4 regions of the Paenibacillus ilasis genome follow, and region 2 is predicted to be linked to each of the others. Evidence: riboswitches for the same ligand, from Rfam matches in the RefSeq annotation. Region 2 holds a riboswitch; each other region holds the start of a gene.
What was found. Region 2 has a riboswitch for cyclic di-AMP ahead of ehuB (ectoine/hydroxyectoine ABC transporter substrate-binding protein EhuB). Riboswitches for the same ligand answer to the same signal wherever they lie in the genome.

Region 1 (4,211 bases), on a different contig from region 2:
CCTTCTTCATGGAAAGTGGTTTTGAATTGGGGCGGGTTAAAGGGCAGCTTATCGATCGCACTTGCCTTAAGCTTGCCTACATCCTTCGACGGTCGCGACGATATACTCGTGCTCACCTTTAGCGTCGTCCTTTTCTCACTTCTCGTTCAGGGGTTAACCATCAAGCCTTTGGTTAAGAAGTTTGGATTAGCCGGCCCCATCAAGGAAAAAGACGGGGCGGATATTTAAGAACCCTCCGAGTAAGCAAAAAAGAACACGGAACGAGTAGAACACGGAACGAGTATAAGGTTCAGCCTAGGAGTTCTAATTAGACAACTCCAGCTGAATCTTATTTTTTCGTATTCCGAATTGCGGCTTTGTTCCCCTTCAATATATGTACACGCTAAACTCCAAATCCTTCTTAGCCAATAAGCACTTTCTCTTCAGGCAACCGGTATTTTTGATTGACAACTCTTTGCGACAGCGCAAAGGCGAGTGTTAAGGGGCCGAGTCTGCCGATGTACATGGTCAAAATGATGACTCCCTTGCCAAAGGGAGACAGCTCAGGCGTCAATCCCATTGATAGACCCACCGTGCCGAAAGCAGAGGTCACTTCGAACAGAACTTCCATAAAATCCTTTTGCAAACTATGTTCGCTTATGGTTAACAAGAAAGTAGCAAAAATCACAACGCCTACAGAAATCACCATGACGGCGATGGACCGAAGGATAATCGATTGGGGGATGCGCCGATTTAATAACTGCACGTCCTGCTTCCCCTTAATAATGCTAACCAATGTGAATAAAAGAACGGCGAAAGTATTGGTTTTGATCCCGCCTCCGGTGGATCCAGAGGAAGCCCCGATAAACATGAGAAAAATCATAAAAAATTGAGAAGTCGTCATCATCGCGGCGATATCAATCGTATTAAACCCGGCGGTACGAGTCACCACGCCTTGAAAATAAGCCGCCCATATTCGCTCTCCCCAGGTCAAGGAGCCGAATGTACGGGAGTTGAACAACTCAATAATGAAAATAACGATAAAGCCGGCTAAACAAAGAAATGCTGAAGTCGACAAAACGATTCTTGAATGAAGGGACAGCTTATTCCACCTTCTGTGCTTCCATACATCCAGTACAACAGTAAATCCTAGTCCGCCAATGATAAAAAGCAGGGTGATGACGATGTTGACTAACGGGTCCCCCACATACCGGCTTAGACTATCCGACCAAAGGCTGAAGCCAGCGTTATTAAAAGAAGAGATGGAGTGGAATACGCCGTAATAAATAGCTTGTCCCCAGCCCAGTTCCTCTTCCCAACGAATGATTAACAAGGCTGCTCCAGCGATCTCGATAATGAGGGCAATCAGAAAAATGCCTAGAGACAGCCTCACAACGCCTTGCGTTGATAATGCGTTAGTGGATTCTTGGAGGAGCAGTCGATTTTTCAGTCCGATTTTCTTTCCTAGCACAACGGCGATCAAAACGCCGAAGGTCATGAAACCAAGCCCGCCGACTTGAATCAGGCACATGATGATGATTTGTCCAAAAAGGGAGAAGTCGGTTCCTGTATCGACCACGGCCAATCCCGTTACGCATACGGCAGATGTTGAAGTGAACAGAGCGTTTAACCAACCGATCCCTTCACCTGATGAAGACGATATCGGTAAGGCCAACAAGATCGCGCCGATGACAATCGGCATGGCGAAACCAAGGAGGATCAGACGTGAAGATGATAAGTTGAACTGTTTGAATGATTTTAGCGACTCTGATTTGCCTCTAGCCATCATATTTTCCCCTTTCAATTCCGACAGACCATGAAACCCCGCGGGCTTCTTTGCGTAGTATATACCATAATAAAGCATAGGTTCTACTTCAATCCAATGATATGGTATTGTTTACTCATCACTAACTGTTTACTTTTAGCATGTTTTAACCTAATATTTATTACGATAAATTTCATACGCACTGATGCTTAATCCTCTATGAGGAACGGGGGAACCAACAAAGCTACTAAGCTTTAGGGGTGAATTCTTTCTGATCAAGAAGGAACGGGAACTCTCAATCCCGAATCCGACAGCTAACCTCGTCAGCGTCTTGGGAGAGAACACTCTTACTACTTTGACTTGTCCATGATCCGTACAGCCAAGGCCTGGAAGCAGATTTGTCTCTGCATCCAGGCCTTTTTTGTTAAAACTGTTTTGCAGAAAAGAAAGGAATGAGTTCACTGCTGAATAACGAAAAAATACTGGTCTGCGTGTATTACGGTCCAAACGGAGAACGTCTTATTCGCCGAGGTGGCGAATTAGCCAGACTTCTTCAGTGTCCCCTGTTTGTGTTAAGCGTTATACCCTTACGTGAAGATGAGCTTGATCAGGCACAAGAAAGATATATGGCCGAGTGGAAAATGAAATGCGACGAATATGGGGCAACCTTTATCGTCAAAACGAATGAAGATCGCAAGGCTTCAGAAATCATAGCCGAAACCGCCAAAAACCATCATATTACCCAACTCATCATCGGACAATCCGGCCAAACTAGGTGGCAAGAAATAACGCGTGGCTCGTTTATCAACGAACTCCTAAATCAGATAGGCGAAACGGATTTGCACATTGTAGCAGTTCAAAGAATGGATGATCAAATGGCAGACACACATGAACGAGGAATTCGAGTCACCGTGTTTAGAGATGGTTCTCAGTATATGCTCGAGAATAAGGAATCCGGGGGCGATCCTATAGCCGAAGGTCTCTTTTTCAAAGAATTAAATACCGATTTTGACACCGGCTTGCTGAAAATAAAAACAGGTCGAGAGGTCCAGTATTTGAAAATAAGTCACGGAAAAGTGGTAGACTCGTCTTTTTTCCAAAACAGAGAAATGTATGAGAAACACAGCGATCAATAAAGGATGGAGTGGAACTTGTGCGTAAACCATACATGAATTCGAACAACCGAAATACACAACATTCCGCTCCTGGCAAAATGGAGTTTTTCATCAACAAGCTAAAAAAAAATATGAGTCCCCCTCAGCTCATCATGCTCGTTTTTTTCACATTGATATTAATCGGGACCGCACTGCTTGCGCTTCCCCACTCATCCTCCACCGGAAGGTCGGTTGGTCTGCTGGATGCTTTATTTACAGCCACCTCGGCAATATGCGTAAACGGACTGGTTGTCTTGGATACCGGTAGTGTTTTTTCGACTTTTGGACAAGTCATTATTATGATGTTGATCCAAATTGGCGGGCTCGGCTTTATGACCTTTGGCGTCATGGTCGCCATTGTTCTGGGGAAGAGAATTGGGTTGAAGCAACGACTCATTATACAGCAAACCACGCATTCGACCTCGGCACAAGGTTTGGTTAAATTGTCAATGTATATGGTGCTCATTGCATTCGCGTTTGAAGCATTAGCTACGATTGTCCTGACGCTCCGCTGGCAACAGGACTTCGGGTGGGGACAGGCAGCTTATTACGCCCTTTTCCATTCCGTTTCGGCATTCAACAATGCCGGATTCGCCCTGTGGTCTGACAGCCTTTCCCCCTTTGTCGGCGATCCGATCGTCAATATTACGATTGTCTTGTTATTCATCATTGGAGGTCTCGGCTATATCGTCATTGTGGATGTATTCCAAAAACGTTCATGGAAGAAGCTTTCGCTTCACTCCAAGGTTGTCTTAGTTGGGACAGGAACGCTGTCCCTGCTCGGTTTTCTATTTATATACTTTTTAGAGAGCTGGAATCCGTCAACCTTTGGCCAATTGAGCGAAAGCGAACAAGTGCTGGCTGCTTTTTTCCAAGGCATAACGCCTCGAAGCTCGGGGTTTAACACGATTGACATCGGCAGTATGCTGGCGGCTTCTCAGTTTTTCATTATTATTTTGATGTTCATCGGTGCTGCTTCCGGAGGAACAGGCGGCGGTATTAAGATCAATACGCTTGTTGTACTCATACTAGCAACGATCCAAACCTTTCGCGGGGGTGGTCAAATCCATGCCTTCAAGCGCAAAATAGCTGGAGAAACCGTCATGCGCGCCCTGGCCGTTGTCATGAGTTCTTTGGTGGTCGTGCTGGGAGTTTCCCTGTTGCTGACCATCTCTGAAGGAATGCTCGAAGAACATTTCTTGGAAGTGTTGTTTGAAGCAACCTCAGCATTTAGCACCACTGGATTGTCGATGGGATTGACAAGTGAATTGTCCCCCGTGGGGAAAATGATTGTGACAATAACCATGTTTGCC
Region 2 (4,211 bases):
CATACCGTCATCTTTAACGCATTCAAGAGCTGCGGCAGGATATCCCACACATAGTTCCAGTCCCACATGGCTATAACCTCCCCGCTGTCCATTTACGCTCCAGCAGTCGAACCGCCAGCGAGACGAGCGTAGCAATGACAAAATACATGAGGAGCAGCAGCACCAGAATCTCGGTCGTCCAGGAGATGTAATTGTTGCGGAGCACCATCGCCTGATACGTCAAATCCGCCATCGTGATGAAATAAACCAGTGAGGTGGATTTGATGAGTTCCACAAGCTGATTTCCGAAAGGGGGAAGCATTCGCAGGGACGCTTGAGGCAATATCACATTCCACAGCCTTTGCCAAGGCTTCAGATTAAGCGCTAAGGCGGCTTCCCACTGTCCTTTCGGAACGGCCAGCACGGCGCTTCGAACGATTTCCGAGCCGTATGCGCCGAAGTTCAGCCCGATCGCGAGGATCGCCGCCAGCATTTTCGGAAGCTCGATGCCGATGAACGGAAGGGCAAAATACAACCAGAACAGCTGCACCAGCAAGGAGGTTCCCCGAAAGACTTCCACGTACACGGCTGTCAACGTCCGGACGATCCACAGCTTCGACAGCCGGCATAATCCGGCTGCAAAGGACATCACGATAGCCAGTATGGCTGAAAAAAACGCGACGATAATCGTGATCTCTGCTCCTTTAAGCAGCGTAGGGAGAAAATCGATCCAAGAATTCGGCATGCTATTCCCCGCAAAGCGCGGCGGCCGTCATCTCACCCGGAAGCTCTTCTTCCGTGAACCCGAACTCTTGCAAAATTTCGAGCAACTCGCCAGACTCCTTCATTTTTTGCAGCTCCGCATTGTAAGCCTCCTGGAACTCGGTATCCGCTTGGCGAAAAGCCGTAGCGCCGTAACCGCGAACGCTCTCTCCGTCGATGACCGGCTGCTCGAAATCAGCCACGCGTTCGATGCTGTCGTCGTTAGCCGAATCCAGCATCGCCTGCAGGGACGGCCCCGTCATCGTAATCGCCTGCACCCGGTCTGCCTGGAGAGCGCTGATGGCCGAGGCCTGGTCAGGGACCTGTACGATCCGGTCCGTGGGAATACCAGACTTCTCCATATAGCCGATTTCGACCGCGCCGGTCATGACGGCTACCTTGGCCTGGTCATTCTTGGCAATGTCCTCATAGCTTCCGAGTTCCATCGGGTTCCCTTGCTTCACCGCAATGGCTTCCCCGATGCTGTACTCCGGATCGGCAAACAATACGGCAGAGCAGCGGTCCGGATTAATGAACATGCCTGCGGTAATGAGATCAAACCGCTCAGCCTGCAGTCCGGCAACCAGTGAACCGAATTCCGTAAGCTCTCCCCTCATTTCCTTGATCCCAAGCCGTTCCAGAATAACTCGGGCAATCTCAACCGCTTCTCCCGTCAGCTCCCCGTTGGCCTCTTTATAGGCATAAGGCTTCTCATTCGCAAAACCCACGGTGATATATCCCTGCTCTATGGCGCGATCCAGCGTACTCCCTTTGTCGCCGCAAGCCGCAAGCGATACCACCAAAATCAATGACAACATCAGTACAACGACTTTCTTCAAAACTTTTCCACAACCTTTCGTTATGACTTTGCAATTCTTAAAAAATGGCATGATGAAATAATCCTTGTTAATTTATATGTTAACTTGGATATAAAGACATTCAGATACCTTGCACGGGTCGGGGCTTCAGGGAAGATGATTCATCCATCTCCGTGCACGCTTTAACCCAATGCCGTCTGACCGATTCAATTGGTTCAACATTTGCCGACCTTGCCCCTCCTCTTTAGCAGAATACAAAAAGACCACCAAACAGGGGATCTAGACATAGCTCCGCCAGCAGGGGGTCAAAAAATAGAGAAAGGCCCCTATAGAGAATAAAGGGCCTTTGTTATGAAACATCCATTATGTATAAAAGACCCATCCACTGCTGACGAGGTTAGCTGACGGACTCGGGTAAGATGGTACCCTACACTCGTGATTCCAAGTGACTCGCCCCTGGTGAAACTGGTTCCCCCGCTTTCCGGAAAATGTATGCCGGAAACTAAGCGTGTGTTCATGATAAAGGGAAGTTCAGGAAAAGTCAAACCCCTTTAACCGCTTTTTTTGGAAATTTAGAGGCGGAAATGCCATTCTTCCAGGGTATATTACACACCGGAAAAATGCCTCATTCAAGCCTGTCCCCTTACCATTCAGGGGGGTTATTCCAGGCTTATTTTTCGCTATATAGCAGGCGTTTGACATGCCTCCCTTACTCGTTCATGTGATGGATAGTTTATGCCATGAATTAAACCCGGATTGTGAAAGCTTCCCCCATTACATGTAAGGCCTAATTTTTTTTTTGAAACGCTGCGTAATAAGCCTATGAACATCGTATGGAAATTTGAAATTCATCCTATGGTTTTTGCTATTCGTCAATAGATGAATGCCTTAAGGGCTAGCGTACATTCTGGAAATTATAGGTGGATATCTATCATTTGTACGCTATTAACCCATGCCGTACCGAGAGCACTTGCGTAGTATAAAACAAATCTAAAGGAGGTGCTTCATTTGGAACGTTCTTCTAGAAAGAGAAAATTATTGTGTGCTCTTAAAAAGATAGAGAAAGAAGTCATTCATGCGAAGAAAAAGAAATGCCCGTCTCATGGTCATGGTGGCCATAAAGATCATGTATGTGTTGTTAAAAAGCGCCGATGCCCAAGAGCTATCCGCGGACCTGTAGGTCCTCAAGGGCCTATCGGACCGGTTGGACCGGTTGGACCAGCTGGACCTATCGGGCCTGCCGGACCTGCCGGACCGACAACGGGTATTGCTGGACCAGCTGGACCTGCTGGACCTGCCGGACCGGCGGGACCTGTCGGGCCTGTCGGGCCTGTCGGACCTGCTGGAGCCGTCGGACCTGCTGGAGCTACTGGGGCTACTGGGGCTACTGGAGCAGCTGCCGGAGGAGCCATCATCCCATTCGCATCTGGTCTGCCACTTGCTCTGACTACTGTTTTGGGCGGATTGGTAGGTACAGTCGGTCTGGTCGGCTTTGGTATTTCCGGCCCTACCGTTACCCTCGCTGGTGGAACGATCGACCTTACGGGAGCAGCAGGTACTGCACTTGACTTCGCATTTAACACGCCACGAGCTGGTACCATCACTGCACTGTCTGCTACCTTTAGCACTACTTTGGCGCTTACCCTGACAGGAACCACGGTTACAATCACAGCCCAACTGTACAGTGCACCGGCTACGAGCAATACTTTCGCACCGATACCAGGCGCTCTTGTTACGTTGGCTCCGCCGCTCACAGGCATTGTAGGTCCCGGAACGGTAAGCAATGGCTTCGTAGAAGGCCTGGCCATTCCGGTGGCAGCCAATACCCGCTTGTTAATGGTATTCTCGGCAACAGCTGCTGGCGTAACTCTTGTCACTGCAGTCGCAGGTTACGGCAGCGCTGGTGTCAGCATTATATAAGTTTCGTCTTTCCTCCTGCAAACAAAGCCCCGATTGTTATATCGGGGCTTTGCTTCAATTATACGGCCGTATACCCGCCATCCACCAGCAAACTCGTGCCTGTAATGAAGGATGCATCTTCGCTGGCGAGGAACAACACGGCTTTGGCTACTTCTTCCGGCTGCCCCAAGCGGCCCATCGGATGAAGGCCGACCAGATGCTGCGTGATCGCTTCCGTTCTTCCCTTAATAAGCGGCGTATCGATATATCCCGGACATACGGCGTTGACCCGAATCCCTTTAGGAGCATAATCCGCGCTCATCGACTGGGTTAACAGCTTAACGCCTCCCTTAGCGGAAGCATAGGCGGTAACCCCCGCTTTTCCGACATGGCTATGGATCGAGCCGCAGTTTACGATCGCCCCTCCGGTTCCTTGGGATAGCATTTGCTGGATTACATATTTATCACACAGGAACACCCCTGTAAGATTAATATCAATCGTTCTTTGCCAGTTGTCCATCGACAACTGATCGGCAGGCGCATCATGAGCAATGCCTGCATTGGCGAACAATACATCAACACGGCCAAAATGCTCAACCGTCTGCTTCACCATATTCGTAACTTCCTGTTCTTGGGTTACATCCGTCTTAACGAACAGCGTCTCAAAGCCTGCTCCTCTTAATTCATCGGAAACGGCCTGTCCGCGGTCCGAATAATCCGCGATAACAACCTTGGCCCCCTCTTCTACAAAAA
Region 3 (4,211 bases), on a different contig from region 2:
AATTTTGCTATACTAGCGTATGCTAGACCAAATTCCATATTCTATGAAATCATTCTATTATTTAATGGATCGGAGGAAATACAAAAGCATGCTGCATAAACGAATAGGAAAAACAGCTGTCGCTGCCGCGCTTGCCTTATCCTTTATCGGAACCGCACCCCATATCGGTCAGGTACATGCTGAGCCTGCCATTTCGGTAAAGCTGGATGATGTGACACTAACCTTCGATGCGGCTCCGCGGGTAGACAAAGGGGTCACCTACGTTCCATTCCGGACGGTCGGTGAAGCATTGGGCATTCAGATCACGTGGAACAGCAAGACGCAAACCGTCAAGGCTATAGGCAAGGTGAAAGGTCAAACGACGGAAGTCCTGCTTCAGGTGGGAAGCACGACGGCGACCGTCAACGGTAAAAAAGTAAACCTTGCAGCTCCGCCAGTCCAACGGGAAGGCCGCGTGCTGATCCCGCTTAGCTCTTTCAGCAGCCAATTCGGTGTCGACGTCGGCTGGAATCAGGCGACTCGTACGGTCTCTCTCGTATCGCCCCAGCGCGAAATGCATTTGAGAGCCTTCTATGCTTTGCAATCTTTCCAAGAGCGGGATCTCGTGGGATCCATGAATTCAGTCGCTTTTGGCTGGAGCCGCATCGATCGTGATGGCCAGTTTACGCTTCAAGGCGACGAGTATCGTCTGCCAGGGGCGGCCGGCGACGTGACCCCGCAATCGATTGTTGCGGATGCGGCGGATCAGGAGATTAAACCGTACCTTATGGTTTATGCTCTGGACGGAAACGGAGAATTAACCAAAGTCCTGAGCGACAGCAGTCTGCGCGAAAAGTCCATTGAAGGCATCACAACCGCGGTTGCCGATAACGGGTTCGGCGGCGTTGTGCTTGATTTTGAAGGACTCGGTTTTAAATTGGATGCCGTGAAGCAGCAGAAGCTGCTCAATGATTACGTCAAGCAATTGAAGGCGGCATTGCCAAATGACATTGCCCTGTCCTTAGCGGTCCCGCCATTGAATAGCGCCTATAAAGGCTATGATTACAAGACGCTGGCTTCCATCGCTGATGATCTCATCGTTATGGCTTATCAATACAATCCGGTCGGAACCAAATCTCAGGTTCCCGAACCAAACAGTCTGGTGGACCAAGCGATCCAGTTGGCACTCCAAGCAGGTGTCCCGAAGCAGAAGCTCCTGCTCGGCATCAGTTTAAGCAGTGAAACCGCCACTTCCGTTGACGACAAGCTCGGCTTGGCCAAGCGTTATGATCTGAAAGGTGCTGCTTTCTGGCGCCTTGGCTTGTTCCGTCTCTATAATAATGGAATAGAAGCTGCTGTGAATGCCTCTGTTGTTAAGGAGTAACCGAACAACCTCTGTGGGATGATAGACTTATCGTAAGAAAAACGTCTATCGACGTACTTTCACAGATGACAGATCGCAGTTAATAGATGTTTTTCTTGCGATATCAGGAAGTCACAAGCTTTCGAAGTTTATACTTTCTGATATCTAAAAAAAGAAAGCCTGACAAGGGCATCCCTTTGTCAGGCTTTCTGGTTATGTATCGAACCCTAAACTGCAACGTAATCCAATTAGCTTGCGCTTCCTACCAGCTTCGCATAGTTTTCTTGACTCAACACACGACGCGCCGTGACATAACGCGGCTCGTAATATGAATCGCTAAGCTTGCTGATTCTGACTCCCTTGCTGCTGGAAGCATGCGCAAATTGTCCGTCACCAATGTAAACGCCTGCATGGGAAATTCCGCTGCCACTTGTATTGAAGAATACCAAATCTCCGACCCGCAGATCTTCGCGATCCACATGTTCACCGGCTTTAGCCTGGCTTTGGGAAGTGCGTGGAAGATCCATATCAAAATTTCTAAACATGTACAGAATAAATCCGGAGCAATCAAACCCGCTGGTGGTCGTTCCGCCCCATTTGTATGGAGTTCCTACCAATTGCTTCACTTGATACTGAAAATTCGGTTGTTGATCAGCAAATGCTGATACGGCACCAGAAGAAAAAATAATTGCAGACCCTAGCAAAGTGATGACAAACTTCTTCAAAATATGTTCTCTCCTTCGATGCCTACGGAGTTAGCTAAAGGTTCGGTTGAAGGTTCCCTATACTCTATATACAAGAGTAATTCACCCAAGACGGTTCCCCCGTTTTCACAAACGAAATTCGGCAAAATTCATTAACGTTTTGTAACCTTCTCTTAATATAGTATACAAGGAAGGATGCTGTCAATAATATCCTAAGAATCTATCGTTTTATGTTTGGAACTGTCGTAAAGATGGTTAATTTCGGGCGTCCATTTGTTAACCATCTCACACAGTCATGACAATTATGTAACTCTGCTTTCCTGTTCGAGCTGCTTTTTTTTAGTAAACTAGCAACTTTTAACAGATTTGTACGTTTACATATTCAGAAAAGAAATTAAAGAGGTGATCGACCACTTATGAGTCAAATTACGATGGCTGAAGCTTTGGCTGTCCGGGCAGCAATCAATCGTCTCATGAATCAATTGATGTCGGAACGCTTGAACAACAGCAGCACGATCATTGAAAAAGGGGAAACGGCGGAATATCCTGCACGCAGCGTGGATGCCATTACGGAGGAGATCGAAGCCGCCGCGGCGGATTACAGAAAGCTGGATTTGCTGATGGCCATCTCCAATACAACGCAAACCATTAGCTGGAACGGCTCCGACATGACTATCATGGAAGCGATCGAGCTGGCCAAACAGATACGCAGCGATATCGGACAGCTTGCTCATCTCGGCTCCCGCAAGAAGCTGGAGCGGCAGAGCAGCCGTGGCAGCGGAGACGGTGCCGTAACGCTGTTCAACGTCGCCTTATATGATCCGGAAGCTTATCAGGCGCAAGCGCGCAAGAAGGAACGCGAAGTAACCAAGCTCTCTTCACTGATTGAACATGCCAATCATACGTCCATGATTACGTTTGACGCATCGAAGTACATGGAATAGCGGCAGCCGCCGGCTCCAAGCCTGCAGGTCACTCCACGTGCGGGTTTGGAGCCGGCGGTTTCCGCCGGCGGGCGGGAAAGTGCGAGCAACCGCTTATTGTTTGTCGGATACAAACAAACCTAACCAGGAAACCAAAAACTCGCCTCCAGTGAAAACGGATGACGGCTTACGGTTCACGCCTATCACTTGTCACATGTTACGGACTTATAACGAAAAAAATGATCGCTCCGTTTCCCGCTCTCTCCATAAATAATTGGAAAGCCGCCCTTGAAGGGCGGCTTTTGTCTAATTCGCTTAAGCTCGGTTAACATGAAACTATGTTGCCGATCCGAACGCTTTTTATCTAACCTCTATTTCATTCTTTATCCTATCCGTAACGTTCTCTTTACACATAGGCTACTGGAACAAGGCCGCAGCTCCAACCAGACCCACATCGTCCCGAAGTCCTGCAGGAACGATTTCGTACGTACCCAGATAGGATGGCATGACCAGCTTATCTGTCATTTCCCGCAGCTGCGGGAATAGAAGCTCGCCTGCTCTGCTTACTCCCCCTCCAATCACGATACGATCGGGGTTAAAACTGTGAATGACGTTAACCAGACCAAGCGCCATGTAATAAATAGCACGATCGATGACCTCCACAGCGACGGGGTCATGAAGACGTTTAGCCTCGAATACATGCTTGGCGTTGACGCCGGCCTCGGCTGCGGCCAGTTCAGAAATTACGCTGGGCTGGGTGAGCATCCGCTGGGATGCTGCCAAACCGATGGCCGTTCCTGAAGCAAATACCTCCCAGCAGCCGTGGCTGCCGCAATTACACTGCGGACCGCTCGGATCAATGATATGATGCCCAAGCTCCCCTGCAAAAGAACTGCTGCCCAGGAACAGCTTCCCGTCCAGCACGATGCCTGAACCGATGCCTGTGCTTAGCGTCACGTATATCATGTTCGTCGACCCTCTTCCGGCACCTCTTACATACTCTCCCCATGCAGCTGCATTGGCGTCATTCAGCACCTGAACCTCCGTATGCAGATCGCGTTCCATCCAAGCTTTGAGAGGAACATTGGTCCATTCCGGCAGATTCGTACCATGAATGACAATTCCCTCCCGGCTGTTAACCGTTCCGGGTGAAGCCATGCCTACGCCTCGAAGCGGGTGACCGCCCGACACGCTGCGAATCATGTTCGTAATTCGCGCGACCACTTCTTCGGCCGTACGCGC
Region 4 (4,211 bases), on a different contig from region 2:
CCGGAACCGTTATTGGCCGCGGATGACGTGTATTCGTAAAGCACCTGTGAGATACCGTGAAAGCCCGCATGGGCAATGCCCGCCTGCCCCGCGTCCGTCATGAGTGCAAGTGCGGTCGGAGCCAGGATGATCAATGGATGTACCAGAATGACAATCGCAATCAGCTTCATCTCCCGGGCCTCGATTTTTCTGCCGAGAAACTCGGGGGTTCGGCCAACCATAAGACCAGCCAGGAACACCGCCAGGATCGCGTACATGAGCATGTTCATCAGGCCAACACCTTTTCCGCCAAAAACGGAATTCAGCATCATCAGGGACAGCGGCGTAATCCCGCCGAGCGGCGTGAGCGTATCATGCATGTTGTTAACCGACCCGGTCGTGGCCGCGGTTGTCACCGTCGTAAACAGGGAGGATTGGGCGATCCCGAACCGGACCTCTTTGCCCTCCATGCTGCCCTGCGAAACGTCGATGCCCAGGCGGTTCAACGCCGGATTGCCGTTGGTTTCGGCGGCATAGTTCAGCGACAGGAATCCGATAAATAAGGTCATCATTACCGAAAAAATAATCCAGCCCTGTTTGCGGCTCTTGGCGAACAAACCGAACGTATACGGGAGCGCCGCCCCAAGACTCCACATGCACAGAATTTCGATCACATTGGTCAGCGGGGACGGGTTCTCGAATGGATGCGCCGAGTTGGCTCCCATAAACCCGCCCCCATTGGTGCCCAGATGCTTGATCGATTCGAGTGCAGCCACCGGTCCTACCGCAATTTGCTGCTCGCTTCCTTCCAGCGTCGTGACGCTGAGCGTAGGCTTTAACGTCTGCGGTACCTGCAGCGCCACCAGCACCATCGCAATGATGAACGCTGCCGGGATGAATACCCGGGTGTGGGCCTTAACGAAGTCCTCAAAGAAGTTGCCGACGGTCGTGCCCTTGCTGGTTACCGCCCGGATAAAAGCAATCGCCACGCACAGCCCGGTCGCGGCGGATGTAAACATCATCATCGTAATGACGGCCATCTGGGCCATATAAGACAATCCCGACTCCCCGCTGTAATGCTGAAGATTCGTATTGGTCATAAAGCTGATGATCGTGTTGAACGACAAGGTCGGTTCCATATGACCGATGCCGTTCGGATTCAGCGGCAGCACCTTTTGCAGCCGCAGAATCAAGTACCCCGCCGCAACCAGCACGATATTCGTTAACACAAAGCTGACGGCATACCCTTTCCATGTCATCCCTTTGCGTTCTTTCAAGCCGATCAGAGCGAAAATCGGTTTCTCCACCCAGAAGAACCATCTGTCCGTTCCATTGCTTTCATTGCGAAACACCTGGTATAGATAAGTTCCCAGCGGCTTGACCAGCAGCACCAGAACGAGTATAACGATGGCAATTTGTAAAATGCCCATGACGAATGCCTTCCTCCTTCAGCCGTTTCCCTAGAATTTTTCAGGGTGAATCAGCGCATAAATCAAATAGAGAAAAATAAAAATCGTGAATATCAACATGATCATCACGGCTGATCAGCCTCCGGTTCCGAAACCACACGCCCGCACCAGGACATAAACAGCATGAGCAGTCCGTAGGTTCCTCCCAAAATAAGCAACATAACTAAATCCTGCATGAATACAACCTCCCGAAACTCGTTGTGAAATCAGCCAAACGCTTAACTGCCAATAGACGCTATGAGAAAGGCCACGTGACGATGGTTCGTATGAAGCACCACATCAGCACCCAACCCTTTGTATATCAATCGCGGATTGCTGGAATGGGTGATCACATAAATCGACTCTGCGGTCCAAGTCCGGCAAATCCGTAAATAGCGACAGCACAGATTCAAGCTGCTTTCGAACAGAAACACCTTGCTGACGGAAAACTCAGGAATGATCCAGGTTTGCTCGTCTCTTGTATCAATCAGAATAATGTGTTTGCAGCCCAGATCTCGCAACCTCTCCTGCTCAGCCCGGTTGTTGGCTATGGCCGCAAACGAAACATGTTTTTGAATCAACTGGCGGACGAATTCCTCCCCGGCCTTGTTCGGCGCGGATACCAGGATGAATTCCTGCGGTTTCTCCATCTTCTTTTCTCCTCCTAAGGTCAGAAAGAGAAGGCAACAACAAAGAAGCCCGTGGAAAGAGAAGAACTCTTCCCGCAGGCTCCTTAATAGGACACGGTGAAATACACCATGGCCCAAGTCCACGACAATCGTTGCCTCTCTCGATACGCTTACGAGGTTAGCTGACGGATTCGGGCGTGAGAGTCGCCCTACCCATAGACCGTTATCTTGTCTACAGGATTCACCCCAGAGAGATCAAGTTCATCTCCCGACTGGTTCCCCCGTTCCTTTTCCATTCAAGGACTCAGCGAAAATTAAAAACGAGTAGCATGTTATTCTATTAGCCATTGACTTGTCGTCCAGACTAGGCGAACAGCACAGCATCAGGAGGTTTACGCGGTGAGAGTCGCATCATCCTGCTGTTTCAGTGAAGGCCCATGGTGCCTTCGCTCAAGATTCAATCCATAAAGAGCCAGGCGCAGCTCTCACACTGCCTTTAGACCTTCATGGAGCGGCTGCCCGTATGCCATGGTCTTTGATGACCGTCAATTCATAGTTCGTATCATACGTCCGGCCTTGCAGGATGTAAATGTGAGCAAAAACACATGTGGCGTTATGTCGAACAGGAACGGACCAATTCCGCTCCATTATCTCCAGAATACTGCTCTATACTATGTATTTCTCTTGTTTTCTTATATTTATCGTAATCTATCGAGATACCGAGATTTTGCCATGATAATAGATGACACGACCCAATGTACACGTTTTCTTTTGCGGTTTTTATCGATTTTCGGAATGTATCCGTCCCATATGGCCATTTACTTTTAGATTCCTCCGGCGTATGATTCATCCATCTATTCGAAACATTCATTTACGCTGAGCTCCCGACAGATCGGGAGACGGGGGAACCAAAATCGCCAATGGGGCTTCTGTTGGTGAACGGGGTGAATCCGCAGGCCTGATGGTCAGGCGCTGCGGTAGGGTGCTCTCAAGCCCGAATCCGTCAGCTAACCTCGTAGGCGCGTTTTGAGAGAGAACACCACCCGAGCCTTAAGCGGAAGCGCCCACTGGAGTAGGGCCTCTAACGATAAATAGGCCTGGAGAGCGGGGTATCTCTGCTCACCAGGCCTTTTTGCCGTGCATATAACATTCCTATAAAGGAGCGTAGATCATGACGAAACTCATCGAGGCCGCACTGGCACCCGTCATCGAAACCGCATCGCCTGTAATATGTGAAGAGCCCATCCGCAACATGGAGATGTTCCGTTTCGACCAGAGCTCGGCTGAACGCTTTATCCCCTCGAGCGATCAAGGCGGTAACTGCGGTTTGTTTAAAATCAGCTGCGAAAACGCGGCCGGGTATGCCGAATATGCACTGCCAAGCACGGGAGAGTTCGCGGATCTGGTCCGCTGGGCATCCGTCTTTACAAGGCTGAGAGGCATGCCCGTGACGGAGGCCGTTCGCTATGCCCAGAAGCAGCAGCAATGGGGATCTGTACGGATGCAACTCGCCGTATCGGCCCTCACCGATCTGGAGGCCAATCTGCAACAGCACATCACCCGTGAGCGGTTAGGTAGCCTTCCGCTGGAGCGTTCCTACCTAATGAACTGCTCGGAGGCGTATTATTTCTAGGACGACAGCTAGAAAGAGCTACCGTCCTCGCTTCCATTGCAATTGGTTGTTTTCCCCCGCTCACTTGAACATATTTTTGAGCACCATCATCAGGTTAGCCGGCTTCTCTGCCAGCCGCCGGGTGAAATACGGGTACCACATCGTTCCGTAAGGCATATAACACCGGATGCGGTAGCCGTCCTGCGCAAGCGCAGCCTGATCGTTCATCCGCAGCCCGTACAGCATCTGAAACTCAAATTCCTGTTTGTCTATGCGGCTCTGCTCGGCAAACACCTTCACCCAGTCGATGATGTGGTCATCGTGCGAAGCAATCGCGACGTAGGCGCCCTGATCAAAATGCATTTTGATCAATTTCTTATAGTTGTCAATAACCTCCCGCTTCTGCTGAAAGGCAATGGTTCCAGGCTCTTTGTACGCCCCCTTCACCAACCGCAGATTAACACCGGCATGCATTAAATTCTTGACGTCCTCCTCCGTACGGAACAAGTAGGCCTGCATCACAGTCCCCACATTGGTCAGCCC

Region 1: linked by a shared signal. The riboswitch ahead of ACETK5_RS10265 (universal stress protein) and the one ahead of ehuB (ectoine/hydroxyectoine ABC transporter substrate-binding protein EhuB) in region 2 are both predicted to bind cyclic di-AMP.
Region 3: linked by a shared signal. The riboswitch ahead of ACETK5_RS08085 (C40 family peptidase) and the one ahead of ehuB (ectoine/hydroxyectoine ABC transporter substrate-binding protein EhuB) in region 2 are both predicted to bind cyclic di-AMP.
Region 4: linked by a shared signal. The riboswitch ahead of ACETK5_RS21975 (hypothetical protein) and the one ahead of ehuB (ectoine/hydroxyectoine ABC transporter substrate-binding protein EhuB) in region 2 are both predicted to bind cyclic di-AMP.

What each region holds. Positions count from the first base shown of each region.
Region 1 covers NZ_JBHDJG010000001.1:2,192,523-2,196,733, reverse strand. Annotated here, with positions in the region: gene ACETK5_RS10275 (cation:proton antiporter) at 1-228, shown strand, start outside; gene ACETK5_RS10270 (TrkH family potassium uptake protein) at 401-1,765, opposite strand; cyclic di-AMP (ydaO/yuaA leader) riboswitch at 1,941-2,089, shown strand; gene ACETK5_RS10265 (universal stress protein) at 2,197-2,880, shown strand; gene ACETK5_RS10260 (TrkH family potassium uptake protein) at 2,958-4,211, shown strand, end outside.
Region 2 covers NZ_JBHDJG010000005.1:159,242-163,452, forward strand. Annotated here, with positions in the region: gene ehuD (ectoine/hydroxyectoine ABC transporter permease subunit EhuD) at 1-68, opposite strand, end outside; gene ehuC (ectoine/hydroxyectoine ABC transporter permease subunit EhuC) at 71-724, opposite strand; gene ehuB (ectoine/hydroxyectoine ABC transporter substrate-binding protein EhuB) at 726-1,580, opposite strand; cyclic di-AMP (ydaO/yuaA leader) riboswitch at 1,931-2,078, opposite strand; partial or broken gene ACETK5_RS32510 (hypothetical protein) at 2,747-2,974, opposite strand; gene ACETK5_RS32515 (exosporium glycoprotein BclB-related protein) at 2,973-3,479, shown strand; gene ACETK5_RS30780 (SDR family NAD(P)-dependent oxidoreductase) at 3,538-4,211, opposite strand, start outside.
Region 3 covers NZ_JBHDJG010000001.1:1,672,599-1,676,809, reverse strand. Annotated here, with positions in the region: gene ACETK5_RS08090 (stalk domain-containing protein) at 89-1,363, shown strand; gene ACETK5_RS08085 (C40 family peptidase) at 1,591-2,067, opposite strand; cyclic di-AMP (ydaO/yuaA leader) riboswitch at 2,071-2,201, opposite strand; gene ACETK5_RS08080 (hypothetical protein) at 2,463-2,990, shown strand; gene ACETK5_RS08075 (ROK family protein) at 3,387-4,211, opposite strand, start outside.
Region 4 covers NZ_JBHDJG010000002.1:408,904-413,114, reverse strand. Annotated here, with positions in the region: gene kdpA (potassium-transporting ATPase subunit KdpA) at 1-1,409, opposite strand, end outside; gene ACETK5_RS21980 (potassium-transporting ATPase subunit F) at 1,440-1,508, opposite strand; gene ACETK5_RS21975 (hypothetical protein) at 1,667-2,077, opposite strand; cyclic di-AMP (ydaO/yuaA leader) riboswitch at 2,208-2,376, opposite strand; cyclic di-AMP (ydaO/yuaA leader) riboswitch at 2,921-3,094, shown strand; gene ACETK5_RS21970 (hypothetical protein) at 3,228-3,689, shown strand; gene ACETK5_RS21965 (proline dehydrogenase family protein) at 3,750-4,211, opposite strand, start outside.